Regions from separate parts of the Hyphomicrobium sp. DMF-1 genome, predicted to be linked through region 1. Evidence: predicted binding sites of a transcription regulator. Region 1 holds the regulator's gene; each other region holds the start of a gene.
The links. The regulator PhoB, encoded in region 1, activates phosphate uptake and scavenging genes when phosphate is short. The targets are predictions, from matches to a motif close to TGTCATNNANCTGTCAT.

Region 1 (5,348 bases):
CCTCTCTCGTCGGCGGCCTGGTGCTCGCACTCATGACGCTGCCGACCATCATCATCGCGACCCGCGCAGCCATCAGCGCCGTGCCGCCGTCCATCCGCGAAGCAGCCCTTGGCGTCGGCGCCTCGAAGATGCAGTCGATTACCCATCACGTGCTGCCGCTCGCGGTGCCCGGCATCCTGACCGGCACCATCATCGGCCTCGCCAAGGCGCTCGGTGAAACGGCGCCGCTGCTGATGATCGGCATGGTCGCCTTCGTCGTCGAGTATCCGAAGACGCCCATCGACGCGGCGACGGCTCTGCCGGTGCAGATCTACATGTGGGCGACGGCCGCCGAGCGCGGCTTCGTCGAACGCACCGCGGGCGCCACCCTCATCCTGCTCGCATTCCTGGTGTGCATGAACGTCACCGCCGTCATTCTCCGCCGCCGTTACGAGCGGCGCTGGTAGTCCCCAATTTGATCCTGGAGTTAGAGATGCTCAACGTGCAGACCTCTGAGATAGAAAACCGCGCCGTTAAACTCGGCGCCACGGATGGCACCAAGGTCCACGCCAAGGACGTCAACGTCTACTACGGCGATAAGCGCGCCCTCTTCGACGTGACCGTGAACATCCCCGATCGCAGCGTGACGGCCTTCATCGGCCCCTCGGGTTGCGGCAAGTCCACGTTCCTGCGCTGCATCAACCGCATGAACGATACCATTCCAATCTGCCGCGTCACCGGCAAGATCACCATCGACAACGAGGACATCTACGATCCGTCCCTCGACGTCGTTCAACTCCGCGCCCGCGTCGGCATGGTGTTCCAGAAGCCGAACCCGTTCCCCAAGTCGATCTACGAGAACGTGGCCTACGGTCCCCGCATCCACGGTCTCGCCGGCACCAAGGCCGAGCTTGACCACATCGTGCAGACCAGCCTCGAGAAGGCCGCGCTCTGGAAAGAGGTCAAGGACCGCCTGAACGATCCGGGCACCGGCCTTTCCGGCGGCCAGCAGCAGCGCCTCTGCATCGCCCGCGCCGTCGCCGTTGGCCCCGAGGTGATCCTGATGGACGAGCCGTGCTCGGCACTCGACCCCATCGCCACCGCCAAGGTCGAGGAGCTCATCGACGAATTGAAGCAGAACTTCTGCATCATCATCGTCACACACTCGATGCAGCAGGCAGCCCGCGTCTCGCAGCGCACCGCGTTCTTCCATCTCGGCATCCTTGTCGAGGAAGGCGCGACCAACGACATCTTCACCAACCCGACGGACAAGCGCACGCAGGATTACATCACCGGCCGCTTCGGCTGACGCATCGCCTCAGTCAGGACCCTGTCCGATGACGACCGAACGAAAATCCCTGCTGAGCGGCTTCATGCCGTGGCGCGCCTCGAGGTCGGAGGCACCCGCCGTCACGAGCAAAGCCGCCGGGCCCCAAGGGGCCAAAGGAGACCCTATGAACGAGCACATCGTAAAATCGTACGAGGAAGAGCTCGCTCTCCTCGACAAGAAGATCGCCCACATGGGCGGCCTGGCAGAGCACATCCTCGGGCAGTCGTTCGACGCCCTCGAGCGCCGCGATCCCAAGCTCGCCGAGCAGGTCGTCAAGACGGACAAGCAGATCGACCAGCTCGAGCGTGACATCGAGGAGCAGGTGATCTCCATGATCGCCCGCCGCCAGCCGCTCGCCAACGACCTGCGTCACGTCATGGCGGCGCTGCGCATCACGGGCGACCTTGAGCGCATCGGCGATCTCGCGAAAAACATCGCCAAGCGCGCGCTCGCCATTGCCCACGAGTCGCACCCGAAGCCCCTCATGACCGGCCTGCGCCACATGGGCGAGCTGGCGCTCTCGCAGCTCAAGGAGGTTCTCGACGCCTATGCCGCGCGTGACGCCGACCGGGCGCTCGCCGTGTGGCGCGACGACGAGAACATCGACTCCATGTACAATTCGCTGTTCCGCGAGCTCTTGACCTACATGATGGAAGATCCGCGCAACATCGGTCTCTCCACCCATCTGCTGTTCGGCGCCAAGAACATCGAACGTGTTGGCGACCACACCACCAACATCGCCGAAACAGTGCACTTCCTCGTGCGTGGCGTGAATATCATCGACGACCGCCCGAAGAGCGACGACACCAGCTCCACCCTGTTCTCGCAGGGTTGAGCCTCGCATTTTTATGGATGAGCGATAAACGATGACGGCCAAGATTCTTCTTATCGAGGACGAGGCGCCTCTGGCGGAGATGCTTCGTTACAACCTCGAAGCGGAAGGGTTCCGCGTCTCCCACGCCGAGAACGGCGAAGAGGCGGAGATCCTTGTTGCGGAGGAGAAACCTGACCTCCTGGTTCTCGACTGGATGCTTCCGGGCGTCTCGGGAATCGAGATCTGCCGGCGCATGCGGGCGCGAATGGAGACGAAATCCATTCCGATCGTCATGCTCACCGCACGCGGCGAGGAAGGAGACCGCATCCGCGGCCTCTCGACCGGCGCCGACGACTACGTGGTGAAGCCGTTCTCTCTTCCCGAGCTGATGGCCCGCGTGAAAGCCATCCTGCGCCGGGCTTCTCCGGACCGTCTGGCGGACGTGCTGCGTTTCGCCGACATCGAGCTGGATCGCCCGGCCCACAAGGTCACGCGCGGCCTGCGCGAGGTGCATCTCGGCCCCACCGAATTCCGCCTTCTCGAGTTCCTGATGGAAAGCCCGGGCCGTGTGCTCTCGCGCTCCCAGCTTCTCGATGGCGTCTGGGGCCGCGATGCCTACGTTGACGAGCGCACCGTGGACGTGCACGTCGGCCGCCTGCGCAAGGCGCTCATCCGCGGCAAGGAGCGCGACCCGATCCGCACCGTTCGTGGCTCCGGCTACGTCTTTGGCGAGCGCAACAGCGGCTGAGAAGCAAGGCAACGGGCAACAGGCAGCCGGCAGCTAGGGAGGTTACCTCCTTGGTGAAGGTCCTGCCGACGCCCTGTCGCCCGCATGAGTTCCTGTACCCTGCTCGGACATACCCACATCCAGCCGTCGTCCGTGCGCGGCACCGCTTTGCCGTGTCGCCGGGATGCGGATGGAGTGAGGGAGTGACTTCCAAATGCAACGTCATCCCGGCGTAGGCCGGGATCCAGCCACATCGTGATCTGGCAGCTCCCTCCCTACTGCCTACTGCCTACTGCCTACTGCCGCTCACTGCCAACTTCCGACACGCGGCAGCCCCACTCGCGACAAAAACCCGTTTTATTCAGATCCCGGATCACGAGATGCCGGGGGTTGATCGGCTTTATCGCGTATTGCGCTCGCAGAGGGACCGTCAGAGTTTTCCTGCAAGCCTCTAAGACAGGTCGACACCCATGGTGTACGCGCCGGATTCGGGGCGTTCGCGCGGATATTTTGCGCGCTCCTTCAAGCTCGGACTTCTCCCCGACGCGACAGGCGGCGACGCCGACCCCGTTGCTCCGCGCGACCTCAAGAAGCTTGTCCTGATCATCGGCCTCGGCACCCTGTCGTGGGTGGCGACCTACGTCGGCATGTTGGAGCTGATCGAGGCCAACATGGGCGACCTGCCGCTCATTCATAAGGTGATCATCGGCTTCTCCGTGGCCATGCTGATGACCATGATCGTCTGGCTCTTGGACCAGATGTTCGCCCCCGTGGGCACCATGACGCGCCTCGCCTACATCGCGGGCTACCTGTTCCTCTCCATCATCTCGGTCGGCTTCGGGTTCGGCTTCTACTGGAAGGTGCTCGAAAGCCGCGCCGAAAGCTCGCGCTCGGCGGAATCGGCTGTCACCGCCGTGCAGAGCTCCCTCAATGCCGCCTCGACGCGCCTCGAGCAGTTGAACGCCACCCTTGTCCAGCTCGCCACCGTCTCGCGCGCGAAGGCCGAGACCGAGCGCGCCAAGGGCACCTCCTGCCCCAACAGCAAGCCGGGCGATGGCCCCCGCCGCCGCATGCGGGACGAGGACGCCGCCCGCTTCTCCTTCGCATCCGAGTTCGTCGCCGGCCGCGTTGCCGCCGTGAAGACGGACATGGCCGCTCTCGACGGCGACCTCGCCAGGATCGCAGCCAACGATCCCGCGATCATCGATCCCAAGTCCGGCACCCGCAACGAGTTCATGAAGTCCTTGAGTCGCAAGCTCGACATGACGGTCTCGGGCTTCAATGCGCTGCGCACGGACCCGCAGTTGAAGCAGATGCGCCAGGACCTCGCCGAGCGCGCCGACAAATCCACCTTCGGAGACCCCAAGAACGGAGGCTTCGTCTGCCCCGATACGGAGCTCGCCCAGGCTCTGCGCGGCGCTGCACGCGCCATCAACGAGCTGCCGGTTCTGGAAAAGCCCGCCATCGCCGCCGTCGAAGGCTCGGAAGCCACCATCGAGGCCTTCCGCCGCCTCACCACAACCTTCTACGGCCTCCTCTCCTTCAAGCTCCCGCCGTCGGCGGACGAGCTGCGCGAGCTGCAGAAGAAGGCGATGCAATCGGTCGAGGCCGGCCCCTCGGCTGCCATCGTCACCGAGGAAGGCGGTCTCTCGAAACGAGATTACGTCCCGCTCGCGGTGGCCATCTTCGTCGACATCTGCCTGTTCCTGGTTTCCATCGGCCGGCCAGCCCACCGCCTGCACGGCCTCATGCCGAAGATGCGCGAAGCCGAACGCGGCCCGGTCATCGAAATTCTCTCGCGCTTCAACGACATCCACCGCGATCCCGAGATCCGCGAAAGCTTCGAGCTGTTCCGCCACGTCGTCTTCGACCTGCACGGCGCCTACTACGTCGCAGTCCCCCTCGACGCGCCGCTCCACGTCGGCGCGGCAGAGCGCGAGGAGCTGCGCACCGAGGCCCAGCTTCTGGCCAACCTCTTCACCAGCTTCGAGAAGGACAAGATCTTCCGCCGCACCTGGACGCCGTTCGCAGGTGTCGTGCGCAAGAAGCTCGCGAAGCAGGGATCCAAGTTCGCGGGATCGGAGGCTTTCCGCGTCTATCGCTTCCGCGATGGCGCCTGGTCCGAGATCATCCTCGGCGCCGTGATGGGTGCCGCCCGCCGCGTCGAGGCCGAAGCCCAGCGCCGCCGCATCGAGCGCGACCTCCTGCGCCCCATGGAGCCGCGGTTCGCGCAAAATTTCGGGAAGGAGCAGAGACCGGAGTTCGGCTCCGGGTTCGGCCCTGCCATGCCGCACCGCGCCGATGCCGAGCCGGCCTTCGCCCCGCAGCCGGCTGAAACCGCCGTTCCCCCGGCTGTCGAGCCCGCCGCTCCTACTCGGGCCGAGAGCTGGACCGCCGCGTGGACGCCCGCGCGCCCCGCGCCTCCCAAAGCAAAGCCCGCCACACCGAGAGTTTCGACGTCGGACGATTTCGGCCCCTACGCGCGAAGCGCCAAGGCC
Region 2 (5,348 bases), 930 kb from region 1:
TGCTTTCATCCCACAATCGCTTCGAGCCCCACCGCGCGATCCGGCTTTCCGGCAAGAAGCAAGATCCTGGACAGGGGCGGGTCAAGTGCAAAGAAAACACTCAGCGCGAGGATATGAAGGCCGGTCGGCCACTGGCTACGATAGATACGGGATCAGAAGCGCCCGAGACCAGCGCAAATTTGCGTCTGTGCTCAGCCCAGAATGCGGATCTCCGGCTCCCGTTGCACAAGCTCTGCGAGCATTCCGAAGCGCCGCCTCAGCCGTTCGCCGTCGAGCGCCTCGTAAGTCCTGGGAATGGTGAGAACGAGCTTCGGTCCCTCGTAGGAGAGCTTGGTCTCGTCGATGACGCCCGGCATGCCGATCGAGAGCATATGGGCCGCGCGAATGGCCGCGCCGATGATGCGAGCGCGTTTCTGCGCCCGCTTGCTGACCGCGAGCCGGAGCCGGGCCGAAAGATCGTCCCCCTTCGCCTCGTCCGATCCCACGTGCCGGTAGTAGACGGCGAGCGCGAGGAAGATGCGGCCGGGATGATCGATACCCGACATCCCCGAGTGAGCCACCACGTTGAGGCTTTGCTCACCCCGGTAGTCGGGATGCGCCCGCCAGCCGATGTCGGAGAGAAGGCACGCGGCATGTCTCAGCCGCCGGTCCTCCTCCGTTTCCTTGAGGCCATCCCCCTCGAACAGCGCGTCTGTCCATGAGCAGAGCTCGTGCGCATGTGCGACCGAACGGGACCTGAGGCGCGCATAGTCCTCGCAGAAGCAGAGCAACGGATCCTTGGCCTGCTCGTGCGGCGTCATGAGGCTGAACAGCAGCCCTTCGCGGATGCCGAAGACGGAGAAGATCACCTCCGAGGGCGCCAGCGCCTCGAGCAGACGTTCGAGCACCAGCGCGCCGTAGGGCACCACGTCGCGCCGCGCGCGCGCCACCTCTTCCATACCCCTGAGAGTCGAAACCTTCTTCGTCCGGCGCACAAACTGGCAGAACTCGATCGCCTCGCGCGTCGGAATGGAATAGCCGTGCATCACGCGCAGGGGGTAGTTCGTGTGCTCCATGTGCAGCTTGGCAAGCGCGCGCCACGTGCCGCCGACCGCGTAGAACGGACGCCCTCGCCCGTTGACCAGCCAGTTGATGCGCGCAACCGATTCATCCACCACCGGCAGCGCGCGCTCGATGCGGTTCGCCGTCTGGTCGATGAGACGCAGGCCGCCGAGCGGCAGGGTCGCCGCGTCGTTGAGGCGGTCCTTGTAGATGTCGATCACTTCGAGGCTGCCGCCACCGAGGTCGGCCGCGAGTCCGTCCGCATTCATGAAGCCCATGCGGATACCGTAGGCGGCGAATTGCGCTTCCATCTCGCCGGAAAGAACTTCGATACGCGTGCCGGCCGCCTTCTCCGCGCGCACGATGAAGTCGTGCCCGTCCTCGGCTTCGCGCACTGCCGCGGTGGCCAGCACACGGAGGTTCTTTACCTTGAGGATATGCGCGATTGCGCGGAACCGCCGCAGCGCCTCGAGCGCCCGCTCCACGCTCTCAGCGCCGAGATGCCCGGTGGAGGCGATCGACTTGCCGAGCCCGCACAGGACCTTCTCGTTGAAGATCGGCATGGCCGCCCGCACGGCGCCCTCGTACACCACGAGACGCACCGAGTTCGACCCGATGTCGATCACGCCGAGAGGCTCGAGCTCCGTTGCTTTTCCGCGCCCGCCGAACACCTGCGTCAAGCTCACCGATGAGTCCTGCCCGGAGCGACTGTTTTTGCCAAACCACGCCAAAAACGCGAAACCCGCTCTACATCATGAGTTTAGGCCGTGAAATACGCGTCTGCTTGATAGGGGCTCAAGCGGCGCCGGTCTAGTCTTTTTGCAAATCGAAGCGCGGGGGAAAATGCTTCTTGAGCGCCTGTCCGCGCCCCGAGAGCGAAGGATTTGTCATGAAGTACTTGTGCGCGTTGAAGGGCATTTCGCCCGGGGCAGGCTCGATGCGGGAGGACGACCCGTCTGCCTTGATTTCCCAGCTCTGCTGGTTGTCCTTGAGATTGGCAACCATGATCTGGTCGAGAATCTGCTCGTGCACGGTGGCGTTCTTGATCGGCACCATGGCCTCGACGCGCCGGTCGAGGTTCCGCGGCATCATGTCCGCCGAGCTGATGTAGACCGCAGCGGCAGGCGACGGCAGCCCTTCGCCCTCTCCGAAGCAGTAGATGCGCGCGTGCTCGAGGAAACGCCCGATAATGCTCTTGACGCGAATGTTCTCCGAGAGCCCCGGAATGCCCGGCCTCAGGCAGCACACGCCGCGCACCACGAGATCGATTTCGACGCCCGCCTGGCTCGCCTCGTAGAGCGCATCGATGATCTGCGCATCGACGAGCGAGTTCATCTTCATCCAGATCGCGCCGGGACGCCCCGCCTTCACATGCGCGATCTCGCGCTCGATGTGATCGAGAATGCGGTTGCGGATGCCGCGCGGGCTCGCTGCCACGTACTCGAGCTCCGCAGGCTCACCGTAACCGGTGACGAAGTTCAAGATGCGGGTGACGTCGCGCGCGATACCCGCGTCCGTCGTGAAGAGCGAAAGATCCGTATAAATACGGGCCGTCTGCACATGATAGTTGCCGGTGCCGATGTGGCAGTAGGTGACCAGCTCCGAGTTTTCCCGGCGCACGATCTGTCCGAGCTTGGCGTGCGTCTTGAGCTCGATGAAGCCGTACACCACGTGCACGCCCGCCTTTTCGAGATCGCGTGCCCAGCGGATATTGGCGGCCTCGTCGAAGCGCGCCTTGAGCTCCACCACCGCCGTGACGGACTTGCCCGCCTCGACGGCCTCTTTCAGCGCCTGCACGATCGGACTGTCGCGCGACGTCCGGTAGAGCGTCCACTTGATCGCCATGACGTTGGGATCGGCCACCGCTTGCCGCAGGAACTGCACCACCACATCGAAACTCTCGTAAGGATGGTGGACGACGAGATCCTTCTTGCTGATGGCAGCAAAGCAATCGCCGTTGAACTCGCGAATGCGCTCGGGGAAGCGCGGATTGAACACGCTGAACACGAGGTCGGGCCGGTCCGGCACGATGAGCTGCGACGTATCGGAAAGCCCGAGCAGCCCTTCCTTGAGGAACACGGATTCCTCCCCCACCTCCAGCTCGTCGATCACGAACTTCTTGAGCCTGTCCGGCATGCGCGCATCGAGCTCCAGCCGGATCACATGGCCACGGCGCCGCCGCTTCAGGAGCGTCTCGAACGAGCGCACCAGGTCTTCCGCTTCCTCCTGCAGCTCCACGTCGCTGTCGCGCAGCACGCGAAACGCGCCCTGGCTCTTCACGTCGAAGCCGGGGAACAGCTCCGAGATGAACATGCCGATCAGCTCCTCGAGCTGAATGAAGCGAAGCTGCGTCGACTTCGCCGTCTCCTCCACGCGCAGCCGGATGAAGCGCTCGAGCTGGCTCGGGATCGGGATGAGCCCGCTCATGGCCTTCGCATCGCTTTTGCGCTGCATCCAGACGACCATCGTGAGCCCGAGGTTCGGAATGAACGGGAACGGATGGGCGGGATCGACGGCGATCGGCGTGAGGATCGGAAAGATGTGCGAGAGGAACAGGCGCTGCAGCCACGTCTTCTCGGCAGGCGAGAGACCGGCGGGCTCGACGATCTCGATACCCGCCGTGGCCATGTCCTTCTTGATCTCGTTCCAGCACGCCTGTTTGTCCGCGACGAGCTTAGCGGCGAAGCGATTGATCTCCATGAGCTGCTGCTTCGGCGTCAGGCCGTCCTGGGTCAGCGTCGCGACCCCGGCCGCGATCTGGCCGTAGATGCCCGCCGCGCGCACCATGTAGAATTCGTCGAGGTTGGAGGCGGAGATCGATAGGAAGCGCAGCCGCTCCAGCACCGGATGCTGCTTGTTCTGGGCCTCTTCGAGCACGCGCCTGTTGAACTGCAGCCACGAAAGCTCGCGATTGTAGAACCGGGCAGGACCTTCGGGCACGGGAGTTGCGGGAACCGGCGCGCGTGCTTCCACTTTCTGCTTACCTTTTGCTGAAGCCATGTCGTCTTTCCTGCAATCATTCCGGCCAATCGGTAGGCCCGAATGAGGCGTACAACGTGCAACAGTATGATGACGGCCTTAGCGCCTGTTTCATCACGCAAAAAAGCCGCGGTGGCTGGCCCCCTGGTGGAAATGGCGCGCCAGAACGGGAGATCGAATCACTTTCGCACCCGATGAGGCGCAACGCCATCGTGACGAAAAGATCCTAGCCTTCGCCGCCGCCATCTTCCGCATCTTCGCGCTCCGCCGCAAGGGCAGCCGCGGCAACGGCTCGCGTCACCTTCCGTTGCATGGCGAGCGAAAGCCTGTCGCACACCGCGACCACCCGCGTGGCCGCATCCATCGAGCGATCCATGTGCAGCGCAAGATAGCTCACGACATGCGGCTCGACGGCGAGTTGCCGGTCGGAAAAGAGCTTCACCAGAACGGAGCGGATAAGCGCTTCGTCAGGCGGCTCGATCAGCACCGGCGGGATGGCCCGCAGCCGCGACCTGAGATCCGGCAGAGCGATCGTCATCTCTCCCGGCGCGATGCGGGAGGTCATCAGCAGCGAGCCGGACTTCTCGCGCGCGAGATTGAGCAGATGGAAGAGAACCTGCTCGCTCCCGATACCGCGATCGATGTCCTCCACCACGAGCGTGCGCTGCTGCTCGAAAGCGGCAACGGCCGTCTCGTCGAGCGTACGCGCTGCCACCACCGAGGCATGCGAGCGCGCGCGCCACACGTTGGCGAGGTGGCTTTTGCCGGCGCCTGCCGGTCCGACGACAGTCGCCGCATGAAGCGGCCAGCCCGGCCAGCTATCCACGAGATCGACAGCCGTCGTATTCGACCGGCTGACGAGAAAATCCTCGGCCTCCTGCGCTTGGCGATGAGGAAGCGCGAGCACGAGCTGCTGGGGCTCCGCTGCTTTGGTGGCGCGTGCGGTCATGGCAGCGTCTCGATCGTAGCGGGAGCCGTGCCCCGGTAGACGGGGCTCTTCAGATAGACATCGAGCGCAAAGCGGATCAGCACGCCCAGCGCCGCAGCCAGCGGAACCGCGACCAGCGTGCCGACGATGCCGAACAGATAGCTGAACACGAACAGCGCGAAGATCAGCCACACCGGATGCAGACCGATCTTGGAACCGACGATGGTGGGGCTCAGGAAGCCTGCGTCGAGCCCCTGCGCGGCCAGGAACACCCCCACCACGACCAGGATCGGCAGCATCTCCGGCCAGAACTGAACGATGGCGACGGTCGTCGCCGTCATGAAGCCCAAAGCCCAGCCGACGAACGGAATGAAAGCAAGCAACCCTGTCATGAGACCGA
Region 3 (5,348 bases), 160 kb from region 1:
TTGAGAGCGAGCGCATCGTCCCTGAGATTGGCGTTCGCCTCCGAAAGCGTGGTGCCGCCGTGCCAGCCCTCGACGCCGAGGCGCACGCCCGCGTCGTCGGCCTCCCGGAGGCCTTCGATGACGAACCAATCGTCCTGGCGTACGGGGCGGCCGGGATCCTGGAAATCACTCCGGCACACGATCTGCAGGTGGTCGAAGCCGAGCAGGCCCAACCCCATTGTCCGCACAGGCAGCCTCTCCACGCGAATACCCGGCATCGGTCGCTCCCTGCATTGGGTTCGACGACATATATCAACCATAGATTGAATATTAGTTGAGTATCGCGCAAAAGATGAACGCAAACGCCGGGCGACTCTGCCGTGCCACTTCTGGCGATCAGGCCTTCCAACATCCCCCGAAGCGGTCAATACTGCCTAAAAAAGAAGCGGAACGCTCGATTCATCATAGCTCAGGAGGGGAAAAGGTCATGGAGGGAACGTCTTTTAAGAGCCTCGTGCTCGGCTTCATCGCGGGGGCGATCGCGCTGGTCACGGTGCACGAGCTGATTGGTCTCTGGCTTTACAACTCGGGATATGCGACGCGCCTGCCGTGGTCCATGGAACCGTCGTTGATGACCGGCTATCCGCAGATCGCAACCGATGCGGTGTGGGGTGGCGTCTGGGGCGCGGTCTTCGCCCTCATTCTCGGAAGCGTGCCGCGGGGCTCGATGACCTTTCGGGGCGCTCTGCTCGGGCTCATTGGCCCGGCGCTGGTCGGTACCCTGGTTCTGATCCCGCTGATCAGGAGCGAGCCGCCGTTTCTGGGGAACGACATCAACCTGATCTGGCCGGTGCTGGCCACGGGGGCCGGGTTCGGCGCGGCCACCGCTTGGCTCTACGGCTTCCTCACGTCCGGCTGCCGTCTGCCCTGACCCGGAAACCGGACCATATTTCACGTGAATCGAGCTCCAGCCACATGGGTTGGAGCCCGATTTTCTTGCGCACCGGTGTCGTCTTTCGGACCCTGACCGCTCTCAGGACTGCTTGCCGTTGAGGGTGGCCAGGTAGTCCGCCCCGGACGTGGTGATCTTGGGATCGATAGCCCCGATCGCGTCCTTGTTCTTGCCCGCATAGTCCAGCGCCAAGAGGATCACGCGCATGGCTTCGAGGCGCGCGCGCCGCTGATCGTTGGCGTTGATCACGGTCCACGGGCTGACGGCAGTGTGGGTGAAGCGCAGCATGTCGGCCTCGGCCCGCGTGTAATCGTCGTATTTGCCGATGGCCGCGCGGTCGATTTCGGTCACCTTCCATTGCTTGAACGGATCATGACGCCGCTCGTGGAAGCGCTTGAGCTGCATTTCGCGCCCCACCGTCAGGTAAATCTTGAAGAAGCGGATGTTGTCGCGAACCAGAAGCGCCTCGAACTCGGGCGCGTCGCGAAGAAAACGCGCCACCTCATCCTCGCTGCAGAACCCCATCACGCGCTCGACGCCCGCGCGATTGTACCAGCTCCGGTCGAACAGAACCATGTCGCCGCGCGTCGGCAAATGGCTGATGTAGCGCTGAAAATACCATTGCCCGCGCTCCGCTTCGGTTGGTTTCGAAAGCGCGACGGAGCGGGAGTGGCGGGGGTTAACCCGCTCCAGGATACGCGCGATGCAGCCGCCTTTGCCCGACGTGTCGCGTCCCTCGAACACGACCACGACCCGCTCGCCTTGGGCCTGCACATGGTCCTGCAACTTGATCAGCTCGAGTTGCAGCTGCTGGAGCTGATCCTCGTAGACTTTCCGCTTGAGCTTGTCGTCGTAGGGATACCCGCCTGACTTGAGCGCGCGCTCTTCGAGCTGCGGGGGGAAGGTGGGATTGTCGAGGTCGAACCCCGGATAGGCTTGCGGCACCCCCGAGCTTTCCTTCTCGGTCTTGCCGTTCTTCGATTTTCCCATGGTTTCCGTCCTCGTCCCTCGAGCGCTGCCCAGCCTGCTTGCCGGGATAGAGGAACGTTGAAGCAATTCAATGAAAAGCGAAAGCGCCTCGGGGCGCAGATGAACTGTCACACAAGTGTTGTTTATCAGGAAGCCGAATTGCGGACATCGCCCGCGGAGGAGCTTCGCTTTGAAAACCATAAACACCCAACCGGTCCGGCGGGTGCGCCGTGAGGGTTGAGCCCATGCTGCGGATCGAGGCAATATGGGCGCCCATGACGGAGCCCCGGTGGCTGACCCGATACCTGTCAGCACTCACAACGAAGATCGAGCCTTTGCGGGCAGGCCTGCGCGGATTTCGCAGTCGCCTGTGCAGCCGCCTCTGGGCCGTTGCCGTCGCGGCGTTTCTGTTCGTCGGGCTGGCCGTGGCCGGAAGCATCTCCTGGCAACTGGCCGTCGCTGCTTTTGCTGTGATGGCGATGGCCATCGGCGGGCAAGGCCCTTCCGACGGCGAAAACGGCGATGACGCCTCTGCCGGGGATCGCGAGCGCTTCGTGCGCGGGCCGACATTGAGCGAAAAGGAGGCCGCGAGCTGGCGGCTTCTGCTCGACGCCATTCCCGACGCCGTGCTCGCCCTCGATCATAATTTCAACGTTCTGCACTTCAACGCGCTCTTTCAGGACCTGTTTCCGAAGGTGCGACCGGGACAGCCGCTGAGCCACGTCTCGCGCAATCCGGAGCTGAACGAGGCGGTGGAGAAGGCGGCCGTTTCAAACGAGCCCGTCGTCGTCGATCTGTTCGAGCGTGTTCCGGTCGAGCGGCGCATCTCGGCGACCGTCTCTCGTCTGGGCGGCAAGGAAACGCGCCGCGGCCTGCCGTTGCTGGTCATCTCGTTCCGCGATCTTACCGAGCAGGACAAACTCGCCCAGATGCGCGCGGACTTCATCGCCAACGCCAGCCACGAGCTGCGCACGCCGCTCGCCTCGTTGCGCGGCTTCGTCGAGACGCTGCAGGGGCCGGCGCGGGACGATCCGGACGCGCGCGCCCGCTTTCTCGGCATCATGTCGAGCCAGGCAAACCGCATGACCCGCCTCATCGACGATCTCCTTTCGCTGAGCCGCGTGGAGATGCGCGTTCACTTGCCGCCGAAGGGAATCGTCGAGCTGAACGAGGTCGCGGCCTACGTGGCGCAGGCGCTGGAGCCTCTGGCCGCCGCCTCGAAAGTGAAGATCGTGGTGACGAAGAGCGACGGCCCCATCAGGATACGCGGCGATCGCGACGAGATCGTGCAGGTAATCCAGAACCTCGTGCACAATGGCATCAAGTACGGCCGCGAGAATGGGCGCGTGGAAATCGCAGTCTCCCGTGTTCTCGATGGCTCGCCGCCGGTTCCACGCGTGCTGGTCGCCATCGCCGATGACGGCCCCGGCATCGCTCCGGAGCATCTGCCGCGGCTTACCGAGCGCTTCTACCGCGCCAACGCGGCGGCAAGCAGGGACAAAGGCGGCACGGGGCTCGGCCTCGCCATCGTCAAGCACATCGTCATCCGCCACCGCGGAGAGCTGCGCATTTCGAGTGTGGTCGGAAAGGGCTCCACCTTCTCGATCCTGTTCGACGAACTCGGCGGCCAGCGCAGCTAGAGACGGGGCCTCTCTCCTCTCCCCGCAAAGAGCGAGGAAGTGAAGCGTTCGAGAGAACGCCCTTCTTTCTCCCGGTGGGAGAAACCCGTCCATGCGCAGCAAGGCCTCGACATGACATCCGGATGATGTGAAGTTTTGTGCTTGGCAGTATCCGCCAATGGAACGTCATCCCGGCGCGGGCCGGGATCCACGCAAGCATCCACCGGTTCAACGGATTGAAGTGCACCCACCTCGAAATGTGTCGCGGGTGCCGGCCTCCGCCGGCATGACGTTGGTTTTGTAGAAACCGACGGCCCAAACTCAACGTCACCCCGATGAAGATCGGGGTCCAGACACTTCTCCGCGGTGCAGAGGGCAACACGGGAAACGCGGGCGTCAGTCCGTGCGATATTTCTTGAGCTCGCGCACGAGCGTGGTGAGCCGGTCCGCGACCTCGGTGCCGACATCGACCGAGACCTTTAGCGTCGCGCGGTTCTGGATGAGCTTGTTCAGGCTGTCCTGGCATTCGCCGAAGCCGAAGAAGATCTGCTCGGGCGCCTCCACCGTGCCGTCCTCAATGGCGCACATCACCTCGAAGGCGCTCTGCGAGGCGAGCACCAGCATGGAGGCCACGTCATTGATCGCCTGCTGGTAGAGCTTGGCCGCATCGGATGTGACGCGCGGTCCGTGTACGCCGAATTTCAGAGGCGAGGCCCCCTGCGCGCCTTCGCCCGCGAACAGCCGGGGATTGCGCTGGAAGCGGCGGAAGATCTCGGTCAGATGCAGGCAGCAGGTCTCGAGCTCGCGCAGCGCCGTCACCGCCTTGCGCTTCGGCCGCATCCGGTCAGCCGTCCGCTCGCGAGCCGCCCAGTTGATCGTCGCGATGGAGGAGATCGTGCCGAGCGCGGCGATGGCCGGAAGCACGGCCGCGAACGGATCCGGCGCGATCCGCGAGTCGCCGTCGTCGGAAGGTGTCGGTGCCGGGTCCTTCGCCAATCTCGTCTGCCTCTCGAGCCGTGTGCTGGCGGGCCCATCGCCCTCCGCGGAAACTGCGCTTGAATGCCTGGGACGCCATTCAGGCTGCATGCCGAAGCGTCTCAGACTGTCGGCGGACGGAGCGCCGCCGGAAGAGGCACAACATTTACGCGTCGGCAGTGTCTGACAAGTGCAGAAATGCGCCTCGGGGCTGCTTTGAGCACGCCAGTCTGTCGAGAAGGCGGCAATTCCCGGCGCCGTGCAGGAATAGCGTGAGAAACCGGCAAAAAAAGCCCCGGATCTCTCGATCCGGGGCGGAAAATCTGCGTCGGCCAGAATGCCCTAGTAAACGCGTGCCTTGGGCTCGATGTACTTGATCTCGTTGGTCAGCGTGTGCGTGTGCACCGGCCGGAAATCGAGCGAGACGGACTTCTTCTCATAGTCGGCGAACGCCAGCGTGTGCTTCATCCAATTGACGTCGTCGCGGTTCGGATAGTCCTCGCGGGCGTGTGCGCCACGGCTTTCCTTCCGGTTCTCGGCGCCGACGACCGTCACCGCGGCCTGCGCGATCAGGTTGTCGTACTCGAGCGTCTCGATCAGGTCCGAGTTCCAGATCAGCGAGCGGTCGGTGACGCCGATGTCCTTGGATGCCTTCCAGATATCGAGGATCTTCTGCACGCCTTCCTTGAGGACGGGACCATCGCGGAACACGGCGCAGTTCGCCTGCATCACCTTCTGCATCCTGAGGCGCAGCGCCGCCGTCGGCTCCTTGCCTTTGGCATAGCGGAAACGGTCGAGACGGGCGAGCGCGGCGTCCGTGGCGTCCTTCGCGAAATCAGGCTGTGACGCGCCCT
Region 4 (5,348 bases), 860 kb from region 1:
CGTGCTCGGTTTCATCAAGGCGAAGCTGGCAGGCTAATTTAGTTCATTGTGTCCGGCGGGCCGGTATTGGGGCGGCCTGCTGTCAAAATTTTTCAGGAGGCGCCCGGTCTTTCACGACCGGGTGCCTTTTTTCATGCGTCCGTTCATCCCGCGATTTTCCCGCCGCCCTTGCGGGTGATGGCGACGACGGAGGGGCGCGGCGGGATGCCGTCCTTGAAGTCGGGCCAGCGCGTTGAAGGCGTGTCGAAGGTCGAGGGCGGCGCGTCGTCCTCGGTCTCGCCGGGATGCTGAACGGCGACGAAGAACGTCTCGAGGTCCGGGGTGAAGCACGGGCCGCACATCTCCGCGCCCGTCGGTACCTGGAAGAAGCAGCGGGAGGTGGCGCGACGCTCGCCGTCGGTCTCGATCGCCCAAATGCCGTCGGCGCGGCCGGTGCGCTTGGTGCTGTTGCCGTCGGTGGCGACCCAGAGACGCCCTTCCGAATCGATCGCGCAGTTGTCCGGCATGCCAAACCAGCCGTTCTCCGTGGTGGCGGGATTGAAGGTGGCGCCGACCTCAGCGACGGCCGGCGAGCCGCACTTGAGCAGGATCTCCCACGTGAAAGCCGGGGCCGCATGGTCGCCGTTCGCGGGCGTGATCTCGATGATATGGCCGAACAAGTTCTCCGCACGCGGGTTGGCTGCGTCCGTCTGGTCCGCCTTCCGCTTCGCGTTGTTGGTCAGCATCAGGTAGATCTTGCCGGTCTTGGGATCGACCTCGATGTCCTCGGGGCGATCCATGCGGGTGGCGCCCAGCATGTCGGCTGCGAGGCGGGTGTGGATCAGAACGTCGCCCTGATCCTCGAAGCCGTTTTGCGCGCTTAGCCAGACTTGACCGTCCTTGTTGGGTGCGCCGTGGATCAAGGGAAGCCATTCGCCGGTGCCGTCTGCCTTGAAGCGGGCGACCGAGAGCACGCCCTTGTCGAGCAGATCCTTGTTGGCCGCGCGGTTTGCGAGGTCCACCTTGCCGTCCGTCACGAAGCGATAGACGTAGTCGAAGCGCTCGTCGTCGCCCTGATAGACGACGAAGCGGCCGTCGCCGTTGACGATGTTGCCCGCGCCCTCGTGTTTGAAGCGGCCGAGCGCCGTGCGCTTCACCGGCACAGACGTGGGATCGAGCGGATCGATCTCGACCACCCATCCGAAGCGGTTCGCCTCGTTGGGCTCTTTCAGCGTGTCGAAGCGGTCGTGATAGCGGCCCCAGGGGTACCACTCGCCGGGTGCGCCGTAGCGGCGGAGAGCACGGGCCTCCTTCGTCACGGGCTCGGCGGCGGCTTTGCCCCAGAAGTAGCCGTTGAAGTTCTCCTCGCAGGTGAGCCACGTGCCCCAGGGCGTCACGCCGCCGGCACAGTTGTTCAACATGCCCTTGATGCGGGTGCCGGTGGGATCTGCCGTTGTTTTCATGCGCGCGTGCCCCGCCGCGGGGCCGGAGACCGCCATCTCGGTTTCGGCGGTGATGCGGCGGGCATAACGGGAGCCGGGCACGACCGACCACTTGCCGCCTTCGCGGCGGATCTCGATCACCGAGCCGCCGTGCGCCATCATCTCGGTATCCACGATCTCGCGCGTGACGCCGCTGAACTGCGAGTCCTTGTCGCTGCGGGGGGCGAGGCCGGGCACCATCAGCTCGCCGTTCGTGTACTCGTGATTGACGACGAGCAGCCCGTGGTCCGAGCGGCCCTCCAGCGGAATGAAGCCCAGGAAGTCGTTGTTGTAGCCGAACTGCTTCTCCTGGGCGGCTGCGTCGGGCTTGCCGGGTGCGAACTCCGGGGCGTCCGGGAGAACGGCGTCACCCCAGCGGATCAGGATGTCGGCGTCGTAGCCCTCGGCGACGTGATGGGTCTTGGAACCGGGGGCGATGGGCAGCTCGACGAAATCGAAACGGGAGGCTGTGCCTTTTTCCTCACCGGAGGCGGGGGCCGCGGCAAGAGCTTTCGGCCAGAGAGCTTCGGCGGCGACGGAAACCGCAGCCAGTCCCTTTACGAGATCACGGCGAGAGAGGCGTGTTGCGATGAGGTCGCCGATGGTCGGGCCGTGGCTGGGGTTCGACCCCTCGTTCTCGGCTGCTTCGAAGGCGACAGACGGCGGGAGCGCGGTGCGCGTCATCAATGGAACCCCCTTGTTCGTGACCGGGTGTCCCATAGCGGGCCGAGGTCACGGACTCATGACGGCTCGTTCGGTAGCAAAACGGAAAATAACATCGGGATCAATGCTGTCGGATCGCGAGTTGAAACGATGCGAATCTTATCAACATTTCGTTATTGTCTTGTCCATGCCCATTTGATCTTGATCATTTGCATTCGAGAACAGTCCTGCCTAGTTTTAAAAACGTGTGATCAAGAGGTTTCGGCCATGTAGCCGGACCCATGTTTAGGGAGTTGAGGCGATGGGTACGCAAGCGGGCTTTGATCCGAACGCCTTCGGTCCGTTCGGTGCAATTTTTCAATCCTATTTTTCCGCAATCGATAGCTTCAGCCCGCGCGCACCGTCGACGGATGGCGTCGCCTCGGGCTTCGATGCTCAGGCGCTGACGGCGCAAGCCACGGCACCGCTCAAGGCTGCCGCGTGCTGCCAGCTCGAGGTGATGGGACTGCTCAATCGGCGGACCCAGGCCTACATGCAAGTTCCAACGCGTTTGGCCCACTGCCGCACGCCGCAGGACGTTATCAACGAGCAACTGGCCTTCTGGCGCACGGCTGCCGAGCAGTATACCGAGAGCTCAAGGAAGATCGGCGAAACGTGGTCGCACGCCTTCCCCTGGGCGAAGGCCTATGCCGTTCGCCCGGCCGTGCGCGCCGAGCGCGATTACATCAGCTTCAACGGCACGGGCAAGGACAACAGCATCACCGTTTCCAAGCCGGATTCGGCGGGCAAGCAGCGCCGCGTGGCTTAGGGCCGGAACCGGGTTTCCCGAGCGGTTTCACAGAACAAAGGCCCCTGCATCACCGCCCTGAACGGGCGAGAGATGCGGGGGCCTTTTCGTTGCGCGTTCAGTTCAGCGCCGAGAGGCCATCTGCGAATCCCGCAAGCGAGATCGGGATGCCGATGCCCGCCTCTTCCGTCTGGAAGATGATAAAAATTGCGGTTTTGCCCGTAGAGAGCTGCTGGATGAGCTTGTCCTCGACGGTGACCTGCGCGTAGCAGGCGAAGGTGTGACAGCGCAGGAAGGGGGCGTGGCCGATGTCCACGCCGTCCACCTTCAACCCCACGCCGGGCGGAAGAAGGATGCCGACAGGCGCGAACACGCGCAGCACCTTCGTGCCGTTCGAGAACTTCTGGAAGTAGATGGTGAGGCCGACATTCTTGCGGTCCTCGGCGGTGACGCTCTGAACCAGTGCGCACACCTCGTTCTTGGCGCCGGGTGGCGGCGGCTTGCAGACGTACTGCCAATCGCCGTACTGGCCCTTCACCGTTCCATCGGCGAACTGCGGGGAGAGTGCCGCCGCCTTAGGTTGCTCACCCGCGCTACCTCCGGCAAGTGCCGGACGGACGAGGTTAAATCCCGTGTCCGCCAGTCCCGTTAAGAGTGCGAATAGCGCAGCGCACAACACCATGTTTCTGTGCGCGTGAGAGGGGGGTGCGAGGCTGTTCGACCGGCTGGTGCAGGTTGCCATAGAAACGGATATCCCTCGATGAGCCTACGGATCAACGGCGCCCTAGTGCCCGTAAATGGCGCTTGTGCGCCTCTACCGTACTCCGCTCGTCTCGGCGAGGAAAAAGGCCAAAGTGGGACCCGCCTGCGCACGGCCGTCGTCATGGTGCGGTCGCAAAGCGGCACGCTTTCGCTGCGGCGGCCGCATGTCATGCTGCGACGCAATATGACCCAGATCAGCTTCGCCATTTTTTCAACGCGTAGTTATGACGCAGAAAACTTGACTTGAGCCGAGTTTGACGTTTGTGCTGTGTGTGGTCGGGGGACTCTGCCACAGCCGCGTGCACTACTGGCGGTGCAGCATACAAGGTCGGACAGGGCGCACCCCCCAGGGCGCGGCGAGCGACGCCGGGCAGGAACGATCGGAAAGATCGAAACGGCCGACATCAGGGAGATTCCGGCACAGGTGCCGGAGCACGAACCGGGGAGCGGATTAATGCTGAAATGGATTCTCAAGTGTGTGCCTCAGGTGGCACTGGCTGGGCTCATCGCCCTGCTCGTGACGCCAGGCGCTGCGTTGGCCAACAATGGCCTTGGTCAGCCTTATCCCAAACAGATGGGGCTCCAGGAGGCCGCGACGCCGATCGCACGCGAGCTGCACAGCTTCTACGACCTCACGAACACGATCATCATCGCGATCGCGATTTTCGTTCTCATCCTGCTGATCTACGTGATGTTCCGCTTTAGCGAGCGGCGCAACCCGACGCCCAGCCAGACCACGCACCACACGCTGCTCGAAGTGGCCTGGACTGTGATCCCCATCCTCATCCTGGTGGTGATCGCCATTCCTTCGTTCAAGCTGCTGATGAACCAGTACAGCTATCCGAAGCCCGATCTCACGATCAAGGCGGTGGGCAACTCCTGGTTCTGGGAGCATGAGTACCCGGATCACGGCAACTTCACGATTACGTCTAACATGCTGACGGACGACGAGGTCGCGGCTCGCGAGCAGAAGGGCATCCCGACGCCGCGCCTGCTTTCGGTCGACAACGAGATCGTGGTGCCGGTCAACAAGGTCGTCCACGTCCTCGTGACCAGCAACGACGTGATCCACAACTGGACCGTGCAGTCGTTCGGCTCGAAGATCGACGCGGTTCCGGGCCGCCTCACCTCCACCTGGTTCCAGGCTGAGAAGGAAGGCATGTTCTACGGGCAGTGCTCGGAGCTCTGCGGTCTGAACCATGCGTTCATGCCGATCGCTGTGCGCGTCGTGTCCGAAGGTGTTTTCACCGAGTGGGCTGCCGCAATGCAGGCCAAGGACAAGAAGAAGGCACGCGAGATCCTCGATAAGGTCGCTCTCGAGCAGGCCGGCATCAAGGCCGTTGCCGAGAACACCGCCTCGCAGCGCTAAGCGAACAAGGCAACGGCTTTTTGGACAGCCGTTTCCTCTTGCCTGCACAGGATTGGAAACACCCAGGTTAACAAGGGCTTGAACAATGGGTAGCACCACCGCACACGCCGGCCACGATCACGACCACACCCCTACCGGGTGGCGTCGCTGGCTGTTCTCGACGAACCATAAAGACATCGGCACGATGTACCTGATCTTCGGCATGATCTCCGGTATCATCGGTGGCGCGCTGTCGATCGCCATGCGTCTCGAGCTCGCCGAGCCGGGCATGCAGTACTTCTCCAACCCGCACATGTTCAACGTGTTC

Region 2: a site for PhoB is predicted at 4,100-4,116, ahead of PE058_RS06350 (RNA degradosome polyphosphate kinase). Genes of this name have one in related genera too.
Region 3: a site for PhoB is predicted at 2,027-2,043, ahead of ppk2 (polyphosphate kinase 2). Genes of this name have one in related genera too.
Region 4: a site for PhoB is predicted at 2,192-2,208, ahead of PE058_RS06005 (PhoX family protein). Genes of this name have one in related genera too.

What each region holds. Positions count from the first base shown of each region.
Region 1 is NZ_CP115706.1:479,721-485,068, reverse strand. Features, by position in the region: gene pstA (phosphate ABC transporter permease PstA) at 1-446, shown strand, start outside; gene pstB (phosphate ABC transporter ATP-binding protein PstB) at 473-1,288, shown strand; gene phoU (phosphate signaling complex protein PhoU) at 1,434-2,144, shown strand; gene phoB (phosphate regulon transcriptional regulator PhoB) at 2,176-2,871, shown strand; gene PE058_RS02105 (hypothetical protein) at 3,321-5,348, shown strand, end outside.
Region 2 is NZ_CP115706.1:1,412,566-1,417,913, reverse strand. Features, by position in the region: gene PE058_RS06355 (Ppx/GppA phosphatase family protein) at 192-1,727, opposite strand; gene PE058_RS06350 (RNA degradosome polyphosphate kinase) at 1,852-4,041, opposite strand; gene PE058_RS06345 (DnaA ATPase domain-containing protein) at 4,247-4,969, opposite strand; gene PE058_RS06340 (AI-2E family transporter) at 4,966-5,348, opposite strand, start outside.
Region 3 is NZ_CP115706.1:324,172-329,519, reverse strand. Features, by position in the region: gene PE058_RS01445 (hypothetical protein) at 1-257, opposite strand, end outside; gene PE058_RS01440 (hypothetical protein) at 467-910, shown strand; gene ppk2 (polyphosphate kinase 2) at 1,013-1,921, opposite strand; gene PE058_RS01430 (ATP-binding protein) at 2,176-3,540, shown strand; gene PE058_RS01425 (hypothetical protein) at 3,916-4,515, opposite strand; gene sdhA (succinate dehydrogenase flavoprotein subunit) at 4,837-5,348, opposite strand, start outside.
Region 4 is NZ_CP115706.1:1,337,979-1,343,326, forward strand. Features, by position in the region: gene PE058_RS06000 (hypothetical protein) at 1-37, shown strand, start outside; gene PE058_RS06005 (PhoX family protein) at 144-2,144, opposite strand; gene PE058_RS06010 (phasin family protein) at 2,425-2,931, shown strand; gene PE058_RS06015 (invasion associated locus B family protein) at 3,029-3,652, opposite strand; gene coxB (cytochrome c oxidase subunit II) at 4,127-5,041, shown strand; gene ctaD (cytochrome c oxidase subunit I) at 5,127-5,348, shown strand, end outside.